DNA from 4 places in the Scandinavium lactucae genome. Region 1 is predicted to be linked to each of the others. Evidence: predicted binding sites of a transcription regulator. Region 1 holds the regulator's gene; each other region holds the start of a gene.

The links. Region 1 encodes PurR, which represses purine synthesis genes. Its sites were predicted from a motif close to CANGCAAACGTTTGCNTG; they were not measured.
Region 2: the regulator PurR is predicted to act here: its motif matches at 836-853, upstream of galS (HTH-type transcriptional regulator GalS).
Region 3: the regulator PurR is predicted to act here: its motif matches at 871-888, upstream of SIK69_RS21915 (amino acid aminotransferase).
Region 4: the regulator PurR is predicted to act here: its motif matches at 918-935, upstream of SIK69_RS03645 (nucleoside-specific channel-forming protein Tsx).

What each region holds. Positions count from the first base shown of each region.
Region 1 is NZ_JAWXRD010000040.1:5,420-7,612, forward strand. Features, by position in the region: gene punR (DNA-binding transcriptional activator PunR) at 1-884, shown strand, start outside; gene purR (HTH-type transcriptional repressor PurR) at 903-1,928, opposite strand.
Region 2 is NZ_JAWXRD010000030.1:109,956-112,148, reverse strand. Features, by position in the region: gene yeiB (DUF418 domain-containing protein YeiB) at 1-806, shown strand, start outside; gene galS (HTH-type transcriptional regulator GalS) at 962-1,987, shown strand.
Region 3 is NZ_JAWXRD010000040.1:864,040-866,232, forward strand. Features, by position in the region: gene SIK69_RS21910 (porin) at 1-766, shown strand, start outside; gene SIK69_RS21915 (amino acid aminotransferase) at 952-2,142, shown strand.
Region 4 is NZ_JAWXRD010000002.1:352,785-354,977, reverse strand. Features, by position in the region: gene SIK69_RS03645 (nucleoside-specific channel-forming protein Tsx) at 1-779, opposite strand, end outside; gene SIK69_RS03640 (SadB/YajI family lipoprotein) at 1,086-1,628, opposite strand; gene nrdR (transcriptional regulator NrdR) at 1,772-2,193, shown strand, end outside.

The DNA.
Region 1 (2,193 bases):
TGGACGCCGTGGCGCGTAACGGCAGCTTTACCTCCGCCGCGCAGGAGTTGCACCGTGTGCCTTCTGCGGTCAGCTATACCGTTCGTCAGCTGGAGGAGTGGCTGGCGGTTCCGTTGTTTGAACGACGGCATCGCGACGTCGAATTAACGCCCGCCGGGGCGTGGTTTTTGAAGGAGGGACGGTCTGTTATCAAAAAAATGCAGATCACCCGTCAGCAGTGCCAGCAAATTGCCAATGGCTGGCGCGGTAGTCTGGCGATTGCGGTGGATAACATCGTCCGTCCGGAGCGCACCCGGCAAATGATTGTCGATTTTTATCGCCACTTTCAGGATGTCGAACTGTGTGTGTTCCAGGAAGTATTTAACGGCGTGTGGGATGCGTTATCTGACGGCCGTGTCGAATTGGCGATTGGTGCCACGCAGGCCATTCCGGTCGGAGGACGTTACGCGTTTCGCGATATGGGAATGCTGAGCTGGAACTGTGTGGTCTCCAGCCGACATCCGCTGGCGCAAATGCGCGGTCCGCTGAGTGATGACGTGTTGCGCAACTGGCCATCATTGGTGCGCGAAGACACCTCGCGCTCATTGCCAAAACGCATCACCTGGCTGCTGGATAACCAGAAACGGATTGTCGTGCCGGACTGGGAGTCGTCCGCGACCTGTTTGTCTGCCGGTTTATGCGCCGGAATGGTGCCTACGCACTTTGCCCGACCGTATATCGACAGCGGGGAGTGGGTGGCGCTGGAGCTGGAAAATCCGTTCCCGGATGCAGCGTGTTGTCTGACCTGGCAACAAAATGACATGTCACCGGCGTTAAGCTGGCTGCTGGACTATCTGGGGGACAGTGAAACGTTGAATAAAGAGTGGTTGCAGGAGCCGGAATAACCGGCCCCTGAGAGGTGATTAGCGGCGATAGTCGCGGAACGGACCGTCAGCTACCGAGCGGCGTTCGATCAGGCGTGGATGCACCTCAATCGACTGCGACTCTTCACGCTTGTTGACGATCCTGTCGAGCAGCATGTCAAAAGCGGCTTCGCCCAGCGAATCTTTCGGTTGGTGAATGGTGGTCAGCGCCGGGGTAAAGAAACGGGCGTTGCGCACATTATCGTAACCGATCACTGAAATATCTTGCGGCACGCGTAAACCCATCTCGTCAGCGGCACACAGGGCACCCATCGCCATGATGTCGCCGCCGCAGAAGACGGCGGTAGGGCGCGGCTGTTGCGCAAGGATCTGCTGCATTGCGCGATAACCGGATTCCGGTTCGAAGTCGCCCTGCACGATCCAGTTTTCAGGCACGTTAATCTGCGCTTCTTCCATCGCTTTCATAAAGCCCGCCAGACGACCCGCTCCGGTGTTACGCTCCATTGGGCCTGGGATCGCTCCGATTTCACGGTGACCACGTTCGACCAGATAACGTCCGGCCAAATAGCCGCCCTGGAAAGCATTATCAATCACGGAGTCGGTAAAATCGGCTTTCGATTCGCCCCAGTCCATCACCACCATCGGGATGTGGCGATACTCTTCCAGCATGTCGAGCACCGCCTGCGGGTACTCCGAACACATCACCAGCAGACCATCGACGCGCTTTTGCGCCATCATCGACAGATACGCCTGCTGCTTTTCGAGGTTGTTCCAGGCGTTCCCCAGAATCAGGGTATAGCCTTTTTCGAAGCAGCTTTTTTCAACGGCTTCAATGATCTCGGCAAAGTAGGCTGCTTCGCTGCTGGTCGCCAGCAGGCCAATAGTCTTGGTGTGATTGACCTTCAGGCTGCGCGCCACGGCGCTTGGCGAGTAGTGCAGTTCTTTGATGGCTGCCCATACCGCGTTGCGGGTATCTTCCGCCACGAAGCGAGTCTTGTTAATTACATGTGATACAGTTGTAGTGGAAACGTTTGCGCGTTTCGCTACATCTTTAATTGTTGCCATTCGTTCTCACTCCAGACCCTTTCCTTACGCCTGATTATCGACACGAAAACGTTTGCCTTTACACACCCTGGATACAATTCATTTGAATTGCGGTACGCCGGGAAACGACACAGAACGACGGGAGGGGGTCAATGGCTGCTACGCTTTTAAATTAGCGTGGAATTTTGTCTGATTCTTACGGAAAGGGAAAGAGAAAAATCGTTATGCGCCGAAAACCTGCGAGATTTTTGCGTATGATTGTGCAAAAATGAGCAGGCTCACTTTT
Region 2 (2,193 bases), on a different contig from region 1:
GCTGGCGCATGGTACGGGAAGCGCCCAGCGCAAAATCGATGTTCAATACCGGGGTGGTGCTGTATTTGATAGGCATCGCAGTGCTGCTGTTTTTAGGGCTGATTTCCGGCGATGCGCCGAACCGTTCCTGGATACCGGATATCGCTAATCTTCAGTATGAACATGACTGGAAGCTGAAAGGCGGCTTTGAAGCGGTCAGCAATCGCGCGGATATGCTGTCTGATAGCCTGCTGGCGCTTGGGGCGCAGTACGGCTGGCAACTGGCAGGCATGATGCTGATGGGCGCGGCGTTGATGCGCAGCGGCTGGCTAAAAGGCCAGTTCAGCCTGACGCATTATCGTCGGGTCGGCGCGTTACTGATAATCATCGGCCTGGTGATTAACCTGCCTGCGGTGATTGCGCAATGGCAGCTGGCGTGGGCCTATCGCTGGTGTGCGTTCCTGTTACAGGCCCCGCGTGAACTGAGTGCCCCGTTTCAGACTATCGGCTACGCCGCGCTGGCGTACGGGTTCTGGCCACAAATTTGTTCCTCCCGTCTGGTTGGGGCTATTTCCTGCGTCGGGCGTATGGCGTTGTCCAACTATCTGCTGCAAACCCTCATCTGCACCACGTTGTTCTACCGATTTGATTTGTTTATGAAATTCGACCGCCTGACGTTGCTTGCCCTGGTGCCAGCCATTTGGCTGGTGAATATCCTCTTCTCCGTCATCTGGCTGCGCTACTGCCGTCAGGGGCCGGTGGAATGGTTATGGCGACAGTTAACCGCGCGGGCCGCAGGGGTATCCATTTCTAAAACATCCAGATAACGATCTGGATCACAATCATTAACAAAACGGATGTAACCGTTTTCATCTGTGTGACCTTCTTCACGTAGTCCTTGTCATGTCGCTGCCAGAATAGCCACCTTGCTCAACACAGGGGGTGACTGTGAGTTGCTGCCATTTTCGACAGGACGGTGGGTATGATCACCATTCGTGATGTGGCCCGCCATGCGGGTGTTTCCGTCGCGACCATTTCCCGCGTGCTCAATAACAGCCCGCTCGTCAGCCCTGAAACCCGGGAACGGGTGATGAGCGCCGTAGCGGAGCTGGGCTATCGGCCCAATGCCAATGCTCAGGCGCTAGCGACACAGGTCAGCGATACCATTGGCGTCGTGGTGATGGATGTGTCGGATGCGTTCTTTGGCGCGCTGGTGAAGGCCGTCGATACCGTTGCTCAGCAGTTTCAGAAAAACGTGCTGATCGGCAACAGCTATCACGAGGCTGAAAAGGAGCGCAACGCCATTGAGGTACTGATCCGCCAGCGCTGCAATGCGTTGATTGTGCACTCCAAAGCATTGAGCGATGCCGAACTGAGCGAGTTTATGTCTCAGATCCCCGGCATGGTGCTGATCAATCGCATTGTTGCTGGCTATGAATACCGCTGCGTCGGGCTGGATAACGTCAGTGGGGCGATGATGGCCACGCGAATGCTGCTCAATCAGGGACATACTCGCGTCGGCTATCTGGCGTCCAGTCATCGAATTGAGGATAACCAACTGCGTCAGGAAGGTTGGCTGCGTGCGTTAAGCGAGCAGGGCATTGCTGCGCCCGAAGCATGGATTGGCACTGGCTCACCGGATTTACAGGGGGGCGAAGCGGCGATGGTGGAGCTGCTGGGGCGTAATCAGGGGCTTACCGCGGTGTTTGCCTACAACGATAACATGGCCGCCGGGGCGCTGACCGCGCTGAAAGATAATGGGATTGCGGTCCCGCAGCATCTGTCGCTGATTGGCTTTGATGATATCCCGATTGCCCGTTACACCGATCCGCAGTTAACCACGGTGCGCTACCCAATAGTGTCGATGGCGAAACTGGCGACGGAATTGGCGTTAATGGGCGCAGCAGGCAACCTCGACAGCAGCGCAACACACTGTTTTATGCCGACCCTCGTGCGTCGTCATTCGGTGGCGTTAAAGCAATCTGTGGGGGCGATCACTAACTTATAACGTCGCGTGATGTAACCGCTTTCAATTTGTGAGTAAATTCACAGTATCTTAACATTCGCCTGTCTATGATGTCAGCGTTTGTAAGGCTGAAACACTATGTAACGGTGATTAATCACTTTTAGTAGTGCAATAAAGCGCTAAACAATCAATTAAACGCACGTCTGGAGCGTTACCGAACACGGAAGATGATTTTTGGATAAATTTAA
Region 3 (2,193 bases), 860 kb from region 1:
CTTCATGAACGGTCGTTCTACTGGCCTGCTGACCTACCGTAACAACAACTTCTTCGGTCTGGTTGATGGCCTGAGCTTCGCCCTGCAGTATCAGGGTAAAAACGACCGTAACAGCCCAGTTACCGTTAACTACGATGACAACAACGGCACTGCACAGAATATCTCTCTGGGCGGTAACGGCGCGAAAGCGAACGGCGACGGCGTGAGCACCTCCGTTCAGTACGAATTCCTCGAAGGCTTCAGCGTTGCTGCGGGTTATGAAACTGCTGATCGTACCAACGACCAGGTTAACCCAGAAGTTCGCACCATCAACGGTGTGACTTACGGTAACGCAAGCGCCGGTGGTGACCGCGCTGAAGCATGGTCTACTGCATTCAAATACGACGCGAACAATGTCTACGCTGCTGTGATGTATGCTGAAACCACCAACATGACTCGCGAGCCAGACAACAACTTCGCGAACAAAACGCAGAACATCGAAGCTGTGGTTCAGTACCAGTTCGACTTCGGTCTGCGTCCGTCCATCGGTTACGTGCAGTCTAAAGGTAAAGACCTGCTGGCTCGTTCCAACAGCAACGGCTCCTTCGCGGGCGGCGATGCTGACCTGGTTAAATACGTAGAAGTGGGTACCTGGTACTACTTCAACAAAAACATGAACGTCTACGCAGCATACAAATTCAACCTGCTGGACGACAACGCCTACGCAAAAGCATCGGGTCAGGCTGTTGACGACCAGGCTGCTGTAGGTATCGTTTACCAGTTCTAATCAGTACGCCACTTTGTTATATGCTTGAAAAACAGGGCTTCGGCCCTGTTTTTTTTATCTCCGGCAGTGATTAATAATGACTTTTGAAAAGCGCCGCGCTTTTTCTCGCAAACGGTTGGCTTTTCGTCAATCTCCCGTTAACCTGATAGCGGATTTCCCTTCAGTCACCACAATGGAACCTCGTCATGTTTGAGAACATTACCGCTGCCCCTGCCGACCCCATTTTGGGTCTGGCCGATTTGTTTCGTGCCGATGACCGCCCCGGAAAAATCAACCTCGGGATTGGTGTTTACAAAGATGAAACCGGAAAAACTCCGGTACTGACCAGCGTTAAAAAAGCAGAGCTGTATCTGCTGGAAAACGAAACCACCAAAAACTATCTCGGCATTGATGGGATTGCGGAATTCGGCCGCTGCACTCAGGAGCTGCTGTTCGGTAAAGGCAGCACGATTGTATCTGACAAACGTGCGCGTACGGCACAGACCCCGGGCGGGACCGGCGCATTGCGCGTGGCAGCAGATTTTCTCGCTAAAAACACTGATGTGAAACGCGTGTGGGTCAGCAACCCAAGCTGGCCGAACCATAAAGGCGTGTTCAACTCTGCGGGTCTGGAAGTCTGTGAGTACACCTATTATGACGCAGAACAACACACTCTCGATTTTGACGGCCTGCTGGCGAGCCTGAATCAGGCCCAGGCTGGCGATGTGGTACTGTTCCACGGTTGCTGCCATAACCCAACCGGGATCGACCCGACGCTGGAACAATGGGAACAGCTGGCAAAACTGTCCGTTGATAAAGGCTGGCTCCCGCTGTTTGACTTCGCCTACCAGGGCTTTGCCCGTGGCCTGGAAGAAGATGCTGAAGGTCTGCGCGCGTTTGCTGCGGTTCATACAGAGCTGCTGGTGGCGAGTTCCTTCTCGAAAAACTTCGGTCTGTACAACGAGCGCGTTGGGGCTTGTACACTGGTCTGTGCCGATAGCGAAACGGCAGACCGTGCTTTCAGCCAGATGAAAGCCGTTATTCGTGCTAACTACTCTAACCCACCGGCTCACGGTGCCGCCGTGGTGGCGACTATCCTGAGCAATGACGCTTTACGCGCCATCTGGGAGCAAGAGCTGACCGATATGCGCCAGCGCATTCAGCGTATGCGTCTGTTGTTCGTGAATACTCTGGCCGAGAAAGGTGCAGATCGCGATTTCAGCTTTATCGTGAAGCAGAACGGCATGTTCTCCTTCAGCGGCCTGACCAAAGATCAGGTGCTGCGTCTGCGTGAAGAGTTTGGTGTTTACGCCGTGGCGTCGGGCCGTATCAACGTTGCGGGTATGACCCCCGACAATATGGCTCCGCTGTGTGAAGCCATCGTCGCCGTGCTGTAATTCAGCCAAAATGAAAAAGGCCGCTAAGCGGCCTTTTTTGTTGATTCATTC
Region 4 (2,193 bases), on a different contig from region 1:
CGTGCGACTACCGAGTAGTGCCAGTGATCGTAGTTCAGCGCCAGGATGTGGCTGGATGCGATGGAATTATTGGTACGCGCTTTCTTACCATTCAGGTCGCGGAAATCTTCGTTACCGAGATCTGAACCCCAGTCAAAGTTAGTGAAGCCGATATAGCTCAGCTGGCCGCCCCACAGTTGGGTGATCGGCACAAAGTATTTCACCTTGAAGCGGTAACCGTCCCACTCGTTTTCGTTCGCTGCACCGTAGTTCTGCCACTGGTATTTTGCATATACGTTCAGAGACAGACTCATTGGCAGACCGGTATCAATATCGGTACCCAGACCCATGTACCAGGTGCTTTGCTTGCTGGCATCGTTGCCATGCGCACCCATGTCATAGATGTAGTTGTTCGCGAAGTACCACTCTTTGAACGGACCGAAGGCCAGGCTGGTGCCGGTCAGCTTATCAATGGAAAAACGTGGCTCAATTTCCATAAACATGCGTGAACCGTCATCCCAGATACCGGTGTCGTTACCATTACCCGCACCGAAGGTTTTTGGGATATCGATATAGCCGTAGAAGTCGAACCAATCTTTCTTGGCAAACGCTTCATATTCCAGGTAAACGTCATTATTGATTTTCGGCCCAAAACGGGTGTGGTAGCTGCCTACCACGTTGACGCTCTGGTGCCACCAGTCAGAGACATACTCTGGTTTGCTGTTGTCTTCAGCTGCACCTGCCGTGAAAGACGTGGAAAGCGCGAGCACTGCACCGGCTGCAAGTAATGTTTTTTTCATAATAATGCCACTTTTTGAAATCCCTTTCGGGGAGTGAAAAAAAACGCTGGGGCGTTTCTAAATGTAACTGTTTTCTGCGAGGCCTATTATAAGAATCATTGCTCACAAAAATATGTGGTGTTTCACAATTCTCTCAAGTACGTAATCGATTGCGTTCACGTTTGCGCACTTTGACGGCGGGGATTGTACGGATTATCGCGGATGTTTCCAGGGTTTTCTGAAAAACAGAAAGGATTGCTGTCGGTGTCGAAGGGGGAGCGAAAAGAAGAAATAGCCGGATAACAGACGCTATCCGGCGACAAAGGGTTACTGCGTATTCACAGGCTGAATGTCATGTATGCGAACAAAGACCGGTTGTTTCGGATCGCTGCCGCTCAACTGGAGCGGAATATCCACATCGCTCGGTGCCAGAAGGCTAGCCGGGGCATTGATCAGCTGATTTTTGACGTTCACTTCCTGGTAGCTGTCGGTGGTGCCCTGAATCAGACCCCATTCCACGGTGCCACTGAACGCCGGGAGCGGATCGTTGGATTCGCCTTGAATACGCAGCGTAGCACGCATGCCGTCAGCATTTTGCGCGATATTCATCAGCGACATCCGCAGGGTGCCAATCTGGCTTTCCAGACGCGCCGGAGTATTGGAGCCCGGTAACAGGTAAACGCCGCTGGCCGATTTGGCATTCAGTGCGTTTTGCTGGGTAATTTTTACCGTTTCCTGATTAAGCTTGGTCATATCCTGATTCAGCGCGCTGACGCTCTGCTGCATCTGGTGGACTTCACGTTGCTGTGCGCAGGCGCTCAGGGTAAACAGGCTTCCCAGCGCCAGAAGTCGAAGTAAACGTCGTGTCATCGTTAGGGTTCCTTACGGTATTCTGTCGAGAGTAATGGTAGCAGTATCGTTCGGGTTGCCATCGGGGCTTTGTCTCAAAATGACGCAGCTGGGTGGCTCGTGGTAAAATAGGAAAATGTGATTATTCATCGTCAGGACGCGCCATGCATTGCCCATTTTGTTTAGCCGTAGATACCAAAGTGATCGACTCCCGTCTGGTCGGGGAAGGCTCTTCTGTACGCCGCCGCCGTCAGTGCCTGGTGTGTAATGAACGTTTTACCACTTTCGAAGTGGCAGAACTGGTGATGCCGCGGGTGGTGAAAAGCAACGACGTTCGCGAACCGTTCAATGAAGACAAATTGCGCAGCGGTTTACAGAAAGCGCTGGAAAAGCGCCCTGTCAGCTCTGATGATGTCGAAATGGCGGTGAACCATATTAAATCGCAACTGCGGGCTACCGGCGAACGCGAAGTGCCGAGCAAACAAATTGGCAACCTGGTGATGGAGCAGCTCAAAAAACTCGATAAAGTGGCCTATATCCGCTTTGCTTCCGTCTATCGCAGCTTCGAAGACATTAAAGAGTTTGG